3 regions of the Arthrobacter sp. SIMBA_036 genome follow, and region 1 is predicted to be linked to each of the others. Evidence: predicted binding sites of a transcription regulator. Region 1 holds the regulator's gene; each other region holds the start of a gene.
What was found. The regulator HrcA, encoded in region 1, represses chaperone genes, less so after heat shock. The targets are predictions, from matches to a motif close to TTNGCACTCGNNNNNNNCGAGTGCNAA.

Region 1 (3,272 bases):
TGCCAGGGCACGACGGCGTCGATCCCAAGTTCCGTTGCCGTCTCGATGGCAAGCTCGTCACGGTCGCCCTTGGCCAACGCCTGAACCAGCACCAGCCGAACGGCCGGCCGATCCTCGAATTCCACACCCGACGCGGTGACGGTCAGTGTCCCGGCTCCCGCGTCGGCCACCGTTCCCGTCAACCGGAACCCGGCGCCGTCGGATATATCGACCGACTCCCCGATACCGATTCTCTTGACCGTAACGGCGTGCCGGGCTTCGGGCCCCTCAAGGACGAACCTCGCGCCCGGTGTGACGGTTTCCAGACTGCCGGGCTCTGCGAAGAAAACGGGGTTACTCACCGCTAAAGGTTACCGAGTTTGTCCCGAAGCTTCGCGAACATGCCCCCGCTGGCCACCAGCTTGCCTTCGGTGAATTGCTCACCACGAAGCTTCGCCAGCTGCTGGAGCAGCTCCTCTTGGGCAGGGTCGAGTTTGGTGGGTGTCTCCACATGGAGGTGCACCTTGAGGTCGCCACGACCGTAGCCACGGAGGTGGGTTACCCCGAGGCCCCGGAGGGTGATGATTTCCCCGGACTGCGTGCCCGCCTTGACATCGATGTCCTGCTCGCCGTCGAAGGTCTCCAACTGCACCTCAGTCCCCAGGGCCGCTGCTGTCATCGGGACGCTGAGCGTCGCGTGGAGGTCATCGCCTTCCCGTACAAAGACCGAGTCGCTGTTGACGCGGATTTCCACGTAGAGGTCACCAGCAGGGCCGCCGGCGGGTCCGGCCTCGCCCTGTCCGGACAGCTGAATCCGGGTACCCGTGGCAACGCCTGCCGGAACTTTGATGGTCAGGGAGCGGCGGCTGCGAATCCGGCCTTGCCCGCTGCATTCGTTGCAAGGATCCTTGATGACCGTACCGAATCCCTCGCATGACCCACAGGGCGCAGTGGTCAGGACCTGGCCCAGGATTGACCTGACGGCCCGCTGGACCTGGCCGCTGCCACCACAGATGTCACAGCGCTCCGGCTGGGTTCCGGGACGGCAGCAGCTGCCGTCACAGGTGGGACAAACCACGGCTGTGTCCACCTCAAGCTTCTTGTTGACGCCGAAGACGGCGTCCTTGAGGTCGATACGCACACTGATGAGGGCATCCTGGCCGCGGCGGACACGGGAAGCAGGACCACCGTGACCGTGTCCGCCGCCTCCTCCGAAGAAGGTGTCGAAGATGTCTTGGAAGGCAAACCCTTGGCCGGAATATGCGCCGGAGCCGTTATCGGTGCCGTTCTCGTTGCCGGTTGCATCGTAGACACGGCGCTTCTGCGGGTCGGACAGAACTTCATAAGCATGCGTCACGGCCTTGAACTGCTCAGCGACATCCTCCCCGGGATTTACGTCCGGGTGGAGCTTCCGCGCCAACTTGCGGTACGCCTTTTTGATCTCTTCCCCGGTGGCTTCCGGCGAGACTCCCAAAACGTCATAGTGGCTGCTCAAAGTCTGTATCTCTTCCTTGTTGTTACTGCAGGTATTCCGATGATGGACGGCGTCTTAGTCGCCGAGAATGCGGGAAAGGTAGCGGGCCACCGCTCGCACGGCGGCCATGGTTGTTGGGTAATCCATGCGGGTTGGTCCCAAAATGCCCACCTTGGCACCGGATCCATAGCCAGTTGCCACAACGGACGCCTCGGCCAAACCGTCATAGGGATTTTCCCTCCCGATACTGACAGTTACTCCCCGGGGGTCATCACCCATATCCGATAACAACCGGAGCATGACAACTTGTTCCTCAAGGGCCTCCAGCACCGGACCAATGCTCAAAGGGAAGTCCACGTTGGAACGCGCCAGGTTTGCCGTGCCGGCCATCAGGATGCGTTCTTCACGGCTGTTGCCGCTGAGCACCTGGAGGCCATGCGCCAGGGTTTGCGCCACCCCACGGAGTTCAGGGGGGCAAAGCGCCACGACGGACGGAAGGACTTGGGGCAAGAGATCCACCTGGGTACCCGAGATACTGCCGAGGAACCTGGACCGCAACATCATCAGCGCCTCATTGCCGACGTCGAACCCTACATCGATGACCTTCTGCCCGACGCTTCCGGTATCGGCAATCAGGACCACCAGCACCTGCTGGGGCGCCAGCAGCACGAATTCGACGTGGCGTACCACCGCTCTCCTTGAGTGCGGGTACTGCACGACGGCGACCTGGTTGGTGAGCTGGGAAAGGAGCCGCACGGTACGTTCAAGAATGTCATCGACGTCGTCGGGGCCCTCAAGCAGCGAATGGATGGCACGGCGCTCAGCCGCGGAAAGCGGCTTAACCTGCGAGATGCGGTCCACGAACAGCCTGTAGCCCTTGTCCGTGGGGATACGCCCAGCGCTGGTGTGGGGCGCGGCAATGAGGCCCTCCTCTTCGAGGACAGCCATGTCATTGCGGATGGTGGCACTCGAAACGCCGAGGTGGTGGCGTTCAACCAGGGCCTTGGATCCTACAGGCTCCCTTGAATGAACGTAATCCTCAACGATTGCGCGCAGCACTTCCAACTTGCGCGGCTCACTCATTGCTCCACCTCCTGACATCTCATGGGTTAGCACTCAACATGCCCAAGTGCTAACAAGTCTAGTATGAGCCAACGCGTTGCTAGCATTGAAACCGCCCGCGGAGATTCAAGCGCGCGGGGCCGGCAGCAAACCGGTCTGATTCGAGCGCGAAGAGGTAAGAAGACCTTGGCTTTCGACCATTGGGGCCCACAGGACCTGGCGGCCCCCGCCAAACGCCAACTTCCCGAGGTACCCGTCCAGCGAGGCATGGTCCTTGAAGACGTGCAGTCCGGATGGGTCGGCGAAGTGACACGGGTGGAGAAGTCCGGCGGCATGCACATCGTGTCCTTGGAGGACCGGCGTGGAAAGACGAAGTCGTTCCAACTTGGATTTGGCTTCCTCCTGGAGGGCCAAGCGGTCCGGCTCCTGCCACCTGCCCCGCGTCCCGCTTCAGGGGCATCCACCGGCCGCACCGCCTCCGGCTCGGTCAAGGTTCAAGGCCAGCGCGCCCGGGTAGCGATGTCCAGCCGGATCTGGGTTGAGGGCAAGCACGACGCCGAACTGGTCGAGAAGGTCTGGGGAGACGATCTCCGCGTCGAAGGCATTGTGGTGGAACCCTTGCACGGGGTGGACGACCTCAAATCAGCCATTGCCGCTTTCTCTCCCGGTCCCACACGCCGACTTGGCATTCTGGTGGACCACCTTGTGCCTGGCTCCAAAGAGTCGCGCATTGCCGCGGAAGCGATGACAGTGCCGG
Region 2 (3,272 bases), on a different contig from region 1:
TTCCCATCTGAGCGTCGAAGGAGCCTGCCATGGCAGAACCAGCACCGGATCCGATGGCGCAGCAAGCCACCCACTTTGACCGTGCGGACTTTGTCGGAAATACCCGCCCCGATTCCCCGCTCAGTGAGCGCGATCAGCAGATGTTGTCTCTGGAAAGGCAATGGTGGAAGTACTCCGGCGCCAAGGAACAAGCCATTCGTGAGCTCTTCGATCTCTCGGCAACGCACTACTACCAGATCCTGAATGCGTTGATCGATACCGAAGATGCGTTGGCGCACGATCCCATGCTGGTCAAGAGATTGCGTAGACTACGTACGTCCCGCCAGCGCGCGCGGACTGCGCGCCGCTTGGGGTCCGACGCGTAAAACGCCCGGCTGATCTGTCAGCAGCAACCAGCAAGGACAACGCTTCACCATGACCAAATATGCCAGGGACGAGTTCGACCAGGTCCCAGAGAACAGCTCCCGGCAAGGCGTCCACCGCGACGCCCAAGCAACGTCCCGGCCCGCTTTGTGGCCGGTCCTCACCGTCGGGGCAGTGGCCTTGGTGCTTGGCTTGGTGGCGTTCTTGATCCTTCCGCGCCTTGGGTTTGTGGCACCGAGCGCAGCGCCTAGCGTTTCGACGTCGGCACCCCGCCAGAGCAGCGCGCCGCCGTCAGCGGCCCCTAGCGCATCGAGCATCGCCCCGGCTGCGTCCCCGGCGCCCAGCGCGACGCCGTCGGAAACTCCCTCCGCGACCCCAACGGCGGCTCCCGTGGACAAGTCCACCCCGGTGGCTGTCTACAACGGTGCCGGCACGGCCGGTTTGGCCTCCAAGGTGGCCGGCTTGGTCCAAGGCGGCGGCTGGACCTTGGGTACGGTGGGCAACTGGGGCGGCCTGCCACAGAAATCTTCCGTCATCTTCTATAACGCGCCGGCCCAGAAGGCTAATGCCGAAGCGTTGGGTACCCTTCTCGGGATCCAGCAAGTAGTCGAGGCCCCTGACGTCCAGCAGCCGCTCGTTGTGGTCGCAGGTCCGGGTTACCAATAAACGCCGGGTCACCAATAAACGCCGAGTCACCAGGAAAACACGGCACCATCCCGGTTAAGCCTCAATAACAAAAGCGATGCACTTCGCCAGCGCGGCACCGCGTTGCGACCACAGTGGTTACAGTGGATTAACTCCGGCCCGGAGATCCCGGCTACCGGACTTTGGCTACTGTGAAAGTGGGCATCATGGCTTTGGGAACCGTCAAATGGTTCAACGCCGAAAAGGGTTACGGCTTCATCACTGTGGATGATTCCGGCGACGACATTTTTGTACACTGGTCCGCCCTTCAAATGGACGGATTCCGGGCCCTTGAGGAGGGCCAGAGGGTTGAGTTCGAATTGGGCGAGGGGCAGAAGGGCCCCCAAGCCGAGAGTGTACGCGTCGCCTGAGCCACGGACACTGGCTGCCTACGCCGGCTGGAACCTTTTCGTTTATAGCGCAGCATGGAGCCGCTGCTTGCACTCTCCCCGGGTGAGTGCTAATTATTGAGTTAGCACTCCAACGGTTCGACTGCTAAGTGCGGCCCGGTTAATCCGGCCCAAAAGCCAGCGAACCGGCGGGGGATCAAGAAACACCTTTTGGTGGGGTGAGGTCCGGAGCGCGCGGCATACAGAGGCCGCAAGCGAAAGGCCGTCCGTCGCGGGCACTCCATCAGACAGGTACCTTCTTAACGACTGTCCCGAAAGGACTACCGCCGTTATGGCCAAGATCATTGCATTTGATGAAGAGGCACGCCGCGGCCTCGAGCGGGGTTTGAACATCCTCGCAGACGCCGTCAAGGTCACCCTCGGTCCGCGTGGACGCAACGTCGTCCTCGAAAAGAAGTGGGGCGCCCCCACGATCACCAACGATGGTGTTTCCATCGCCAAGGAGATCGAGCTGGACGATCCTTACGAGAAGATCGGTGCGGAACTGGTCAAGGAAGTTGCCAAGAAGACGGATGACGTCGCTGGCGACGGAACCACCACCGCAACGGTTCTTGCCCAGGCACTGGTCAAGGAAGGCCTGCGCAACGTAGCGGCCGGCGCTGACCCGCTGTCCCTCAAGCGCGGCATCGAGAAGGCTGTTGAAGCAGTCATCAATGAACTGCTGTCCTCGGCCAAGGAAATCGAAACCAAGGAAGAGATCGCAGCCACGGCTTCCATCTCCGCCGGCGACCCGGAAATCGGCGCACTGATCGCCGAGGCCCTGGACAAGGTGGGCAAGGAAGGCGTCATCACGGTCGAGGAATCCAACACCTTCGGCTTGGAGCTTGAGCTCACCGAGGGCATGCGCTTCGACAAGGGTTACATCTCCGCATACTTCGTCACCGACGCTGAGCGCCAGGAAACGGTCCTCGAAGACCCGTACATCCTGATCGTGAACTCCAAGATCTCCAACGTGAAGGAACTCGTTGCAGTCCTGGAGAAGGTCATGCAGTCGAACAAGCCGCTGCTGATCATCGCTGAAGACATCGAGGGCGAGGCCTTGGCCACCCTGATCGTCAACAAGATCCGTGGCACCTTCAAGTCCGTTGCCGTCAAGGCTCCGGGCTTCGGTGACCGCCGCAAGGCACAGCTCGCCGACATCGCCATCCTCACCGGTGGCCAGGTCATCTCCGAAGAAGTTGGCCTCAAGCTTGAGAACGCCGGCCTCGAACTCCTCGGCACCGCCCGCAAGGTCGTTGTCACCAAGGACGAGACCACCATCGTTGAAGGTGCTGGCGACGCCGAGCAGATCGCTGGCCGCGTGGCCCAGATCCGCGCCGAGATCGAGAACTCCGATTCCGACTACGACCGCGAGAAGCTGCAGGAGCGCCTGGCCAAGCTGGCCGGCGGCGTTGCAGTCATCAAGGCTGGCGCGGCTACCGAAGTAGAGCTGAAGGAACGCAAGCACCGCATTGAGGACGCTGTCCGCAACGCAAAGGCTGCCGTTGAAGAAGGCATCGTCGCCGGTGGTGGCGTGGCCCTCATCCAGGCCGGCGCCAAGGCATTCGCCAACCTCAACCTCGAAGGTGACGAGGCAACTGGTGCCAACATCGTCAAGGTTGCTATCGATGCTCCGCTCAAGCAGATCGCTTTCAACGCTGGCCTCGAGCCGGGCGTTGTAGCGGACAAGGTTCGCGGCCTGCCCTCCGGTCACGGCCTGAACGCTGCCACGGGCGTCTACGAAGACCTTCTGGCTGCCGGCGTCAACGACCCCGTAAAGGTCACCCGCTCGGCTCTCCAGAACGCCGCTTCCATCGCTGGTCTGTTCCTGACCAC
Region 3 (3,272 bases), on a different contig from region 1:
AGCGTCGCTTCCAGCGCCGGCACCCGGTCAAAGTGATCTTCCAGAGCGCGTTTGCTGCGTCCGGTGATCATCAGGACGTCGTGCAGGCCAACCTTGACCGCTTCTTCGACGACGTACTGGATGGCTGGCTTGTCGACCACCGGCAGCATTTCCTTTGGCATCGCCTTGGTGGCGGGAAGGAAACGGGTACCAAGACCCGCGGCAGGGATGACAGCTTTACGGACAGCATTGTTATCGAGAGTCACCGGACTAATCTAACGGAAGTAGCACGGCAACGGGTAAACCCCCGCCGAGCCGGACTGCACTATTGCGGGATTACTCTGTACCCGACGCCGCTATGATGGGACCCAGATGCTTAGCAAAGAAGAGATCCGCAGCTCGCGACGACTCTGCCGTAGTGCCCTGACCCCCGAACAACGGTCAGCCGCGGGGGCATCGATCAGCGTTCATGGTAAAGAGTGGGCAGCACGGGTGGCCGGCGGATCCACGGGCGAGTTCGCACTCTATGTTGGAGTCGCCCACGAACCGCCAACCATGCCACTCATCGAGGCCCTCTACGCAGAAGGCCATAGGGTCCTCCTACCTGTCTGCGAGCCCGATCGGCAGTTGAGCTGGGTGTACTGGACTCCGGACACGGCTTTCGTCCGCTCTGCCTACGCGCCGATCGACGAGCCGGAGGGCGAACGCTTGGACAGTGCGGTCATTGCCGGAACCGCCGGAATCTTCATGCCGGCGACGGCGGTGGACCTGGCCGGCAGTCGCATAGGACAAGGCGGCGGCTACTACGACCGGCTACTGGACGGCTTGGACTCATCCGGAGTAAGGCCCCCCAGCATTGCGGTCATCTACGACGAGGACCTTTTACCCGCGGGCTCCATCCCCACCGAAGGCTTTGATCGCCCAGTGCCGGAGGTCCTGACACCTTCAGGAATTGTCCGGATGCATGCGGGGGCCTAAACCGACCTAGCGCCTTCACGGACGACGCTAGGCCGTGCCGGAACTGCCGCGCACTGGATGATAGAATTGGCACTCAGGCCCTGCGACTGCTAATGCGGATCTCCCGCTTCCGCCGCCCAGGACCTGAACTTTGTCCCAAAGGAGGAATTCAGTGCCCACTTACGCGTACGCCTGCAAGGACTGTGGCCATGCCTTTGACATCGTCCAGTCTTTCTCTGACAGCTCCCTGACGGAGTGCCCCGAATGCAAGGGTTCTTTGCGCAAGAAGTTCAACAGCGTCGGCGTTGTCTTTAAGGGCTCCGGGTTTTACCGGACCGACTCACGCGACACCAAGGGCAGCACGGTTTCGCCTGCTCCGGCTGCGCCCGCTGCTGCGCCAGCCGCGGCCGCCCCGGCACCTGCCGCAGCTACCAGCTAGGCCCTAAGTTCTCCACATAGCGCGTTCTCCACATAGGGAGACGAGCAGCTGTCCCCGCATGGATGCACGACGTTAGCGTGGCCGCATGCCTCGAACATCGCGCACCACCCTCCTGGCCCGTGCTGAACGGGCGGCGTCAGCCACTCCTCCTAGAACGTTCCCCTCGATGCGCGCCCAGCAACTGCGGGCAGGGCCTGGACGAGGAAAAACCGGCAAGCTCCAGCGGGCCCAGGCGCGCGGGTTCCGGCAGACGCGCCCTTTGAGGTTGCGCTGGGGGTCCTGGGTGGGACGGAACCGCCGGCTTATGGTTGCCCTGCTTCTATGCCTTGCCGCAGGCTTGGCAGTCCAGCAGTTGACTCCCGAGCCGCCGCAACGCGTCAGCGTAGTAGTTGCTGCCAGGGACCTTCCAGTAGGCACAAGCCTCACGGGGAACGACTTCACCACCATTGGAGTACCAACGGACGTCGCTCTGGCTGGTGCACTCCAAGACGTCAAACCCCTGGTGGGTCGCCAGTTGGCCGCCCCACTACGCCGAGGACAGATCCCGTCTGAGTCGGTTCTCCTGGGCCCAGGCCTCCTCACAGGTGCCCCCGCAGGAACTTCGGCGGTTCCGCTGCGGATGGCGGACCCCTCCTCCATCCAGCTACTGTCCCCCGGCCAGTTGGTAACGGTGGTTCTCACAGCGGACAGTTCCTATGCCGAATCCCGGAAGAGCGAAGTGCTCGCTGGCCCGGTTCCTGTGCTCTGGACATCGGCCCAAGGTGGAAAGCCTGGCGAGTGGCTCGGGACCAGTGACACGGACGGTTTGGTCGTCGTCGCCGCCGACCCCCTGCAAGCAGAAAAGCTTGCCGGCGCATCCACGCAAGGCAAGCTTTTCTTTGTGCTCGAGCACCAGCAATGAACGACGTCGGACCCGCCGCCTGCCGTTCAGCCCCAGTGAGGGGGTTTCTGCTCCTTCAACCACTGCTCATGATCGTATCCGGATTCGTCGCCCCAGCGCCGGGGATCGTCCTCGGCCGCTTTGGTCGGAAGAATGCCGCCAGATGACAGTTTCGTGGAGGTCACGTCGGCTGCCTGCTGATCAGGAGTGCCATCCGCTCGTGATCCGTCCGACGACGTGGTGTCCGATGAGGATGCCACCGCTTCTGTCCTGTCGGCTTCTCCGGCGGTGTCCCGCTGGTTTCCGTCCGGTTCCATACCTACTGCTTTCTCCACGTCTTGACTGGCCACCGAAGCCCCATATCCGTGCGATTGAGGCGTTTCGCGTGATCTCCTGGCCGAAGAAGCCGCCGCGAAGATTGGCTGCCCACCGCCCACATTCAATTCTTCAACATCCATGTCAAGGAAGCCATGCTGAGGTGCGGCAGATGGCTGAAGAATGTGGTTTTCAAGGCCCAGGTAGGAACCAATGCGGTCTGCACACGAGGAAGGATCGGTAAACACCTCAATGGTCCAAAGGGACATGTAGCGCCATCCCATGCGCTCCAGCAGTTGGGGGCGGAGCCTGCTGCGCTCACGGACGCTCATCCGACGGTACCGCTCGGTACCGTCAGACTCGATGGCAACCGGCGTGGGGATCTCCGCGCCTTCCCGTCCAATGGTATGAACAGGGTCCGCAGCGGCGGCGATGTCAAGGACGCCGTCGTAAAGATGCCATACCCGTGCGCCCCTGGCGCGCAGGCGCTCCCCGAGGTCAGCAACCAGGGGGTCCTCCCCCAGGGCTTGTTCGCTGGCTACCGCGCGGGAAGCAGGAGTACCCAGGTTGCTGTTGCCGGAAAGCTCCCGATCAAGCAACTCATAGAAGTCCACGGCGCCGTGGGCGAGCCGATCCAGGTCGAGGTCCTCAGGACGGAAGCAACTCAGCACGTGCATGGACCGCCGTGCACGCGTCATGGCC

Region 2: groL (chaperonin GroEL) is a predicted target of HrcA. The motif match lies at 1,520-1,546, and genes of this name have one in related genera.
Region 3: SB659_RS00815 (FmdB family zinc ribbon protein) is a predicted target of HrcA. The motif match lies at 1,024-1,050, and genes of this name have one in related genera.

The regions. Positions count from the first base shown of each region.
Region 1 is NZ_JAWRXG010000008.1:56,456-59,727, forward strand. Features, by position in the region: gene SB659_RS12140 (16S rRNA (uracil(1498)-N(3))-methyltransferase) at 1-341, opposite strand, end outside; gene dnaJ (molecular chaperone DnaJ) at 344-1,474, opposite strand; gene hrcA (heat-inducible transcriptional repressor HrcA) at 1,529-2,536, opposite strand; gene SB659_RS12155 (DUF3097 domain-containing protein) at 2,702-3,272, shown strand, end outside.
Region 2 is NZ_JAWRXG010000002.1:414,372-417,643, reverse strand. Features, by position in the region: gene SB659_RS04605 (DUF3263 domain-containing protein) at 54-365, shown strand; gene SB659_RS04600 (LytR C-terminal domain-containing protein) at 415-1,029, shown strand; gene SB659_RS04595 (cold-shock protein) at 1,215-1,418, shown strand; gene groL (chaperonin GroEL) at 1,729-3,272, shown strand, end outside.
Region 3 is NZ_JAWRXG010000001.1:165,914-169,185, reverse strand. Features, by position in the region: gene galU (UTP--glucose-1-phosphate uridylyltransferase GalU) at 1-245, opposite strand, end outside; gene SB659_RS00820 (5-formyltetrahydrofolate cyclo-ligase) at 352-957, shown strand; gene SB659_RS00815 (FmdB family zinc ribbon protein) at 1,109-1,375, shown strand; gene cpaB (Flp pilus assembly protein CpaB) at 1,461-2,276, shown strand; gene SB659_RS00805 (AAA family ATPase) at 2,303-3,272, opposite strand, start outside.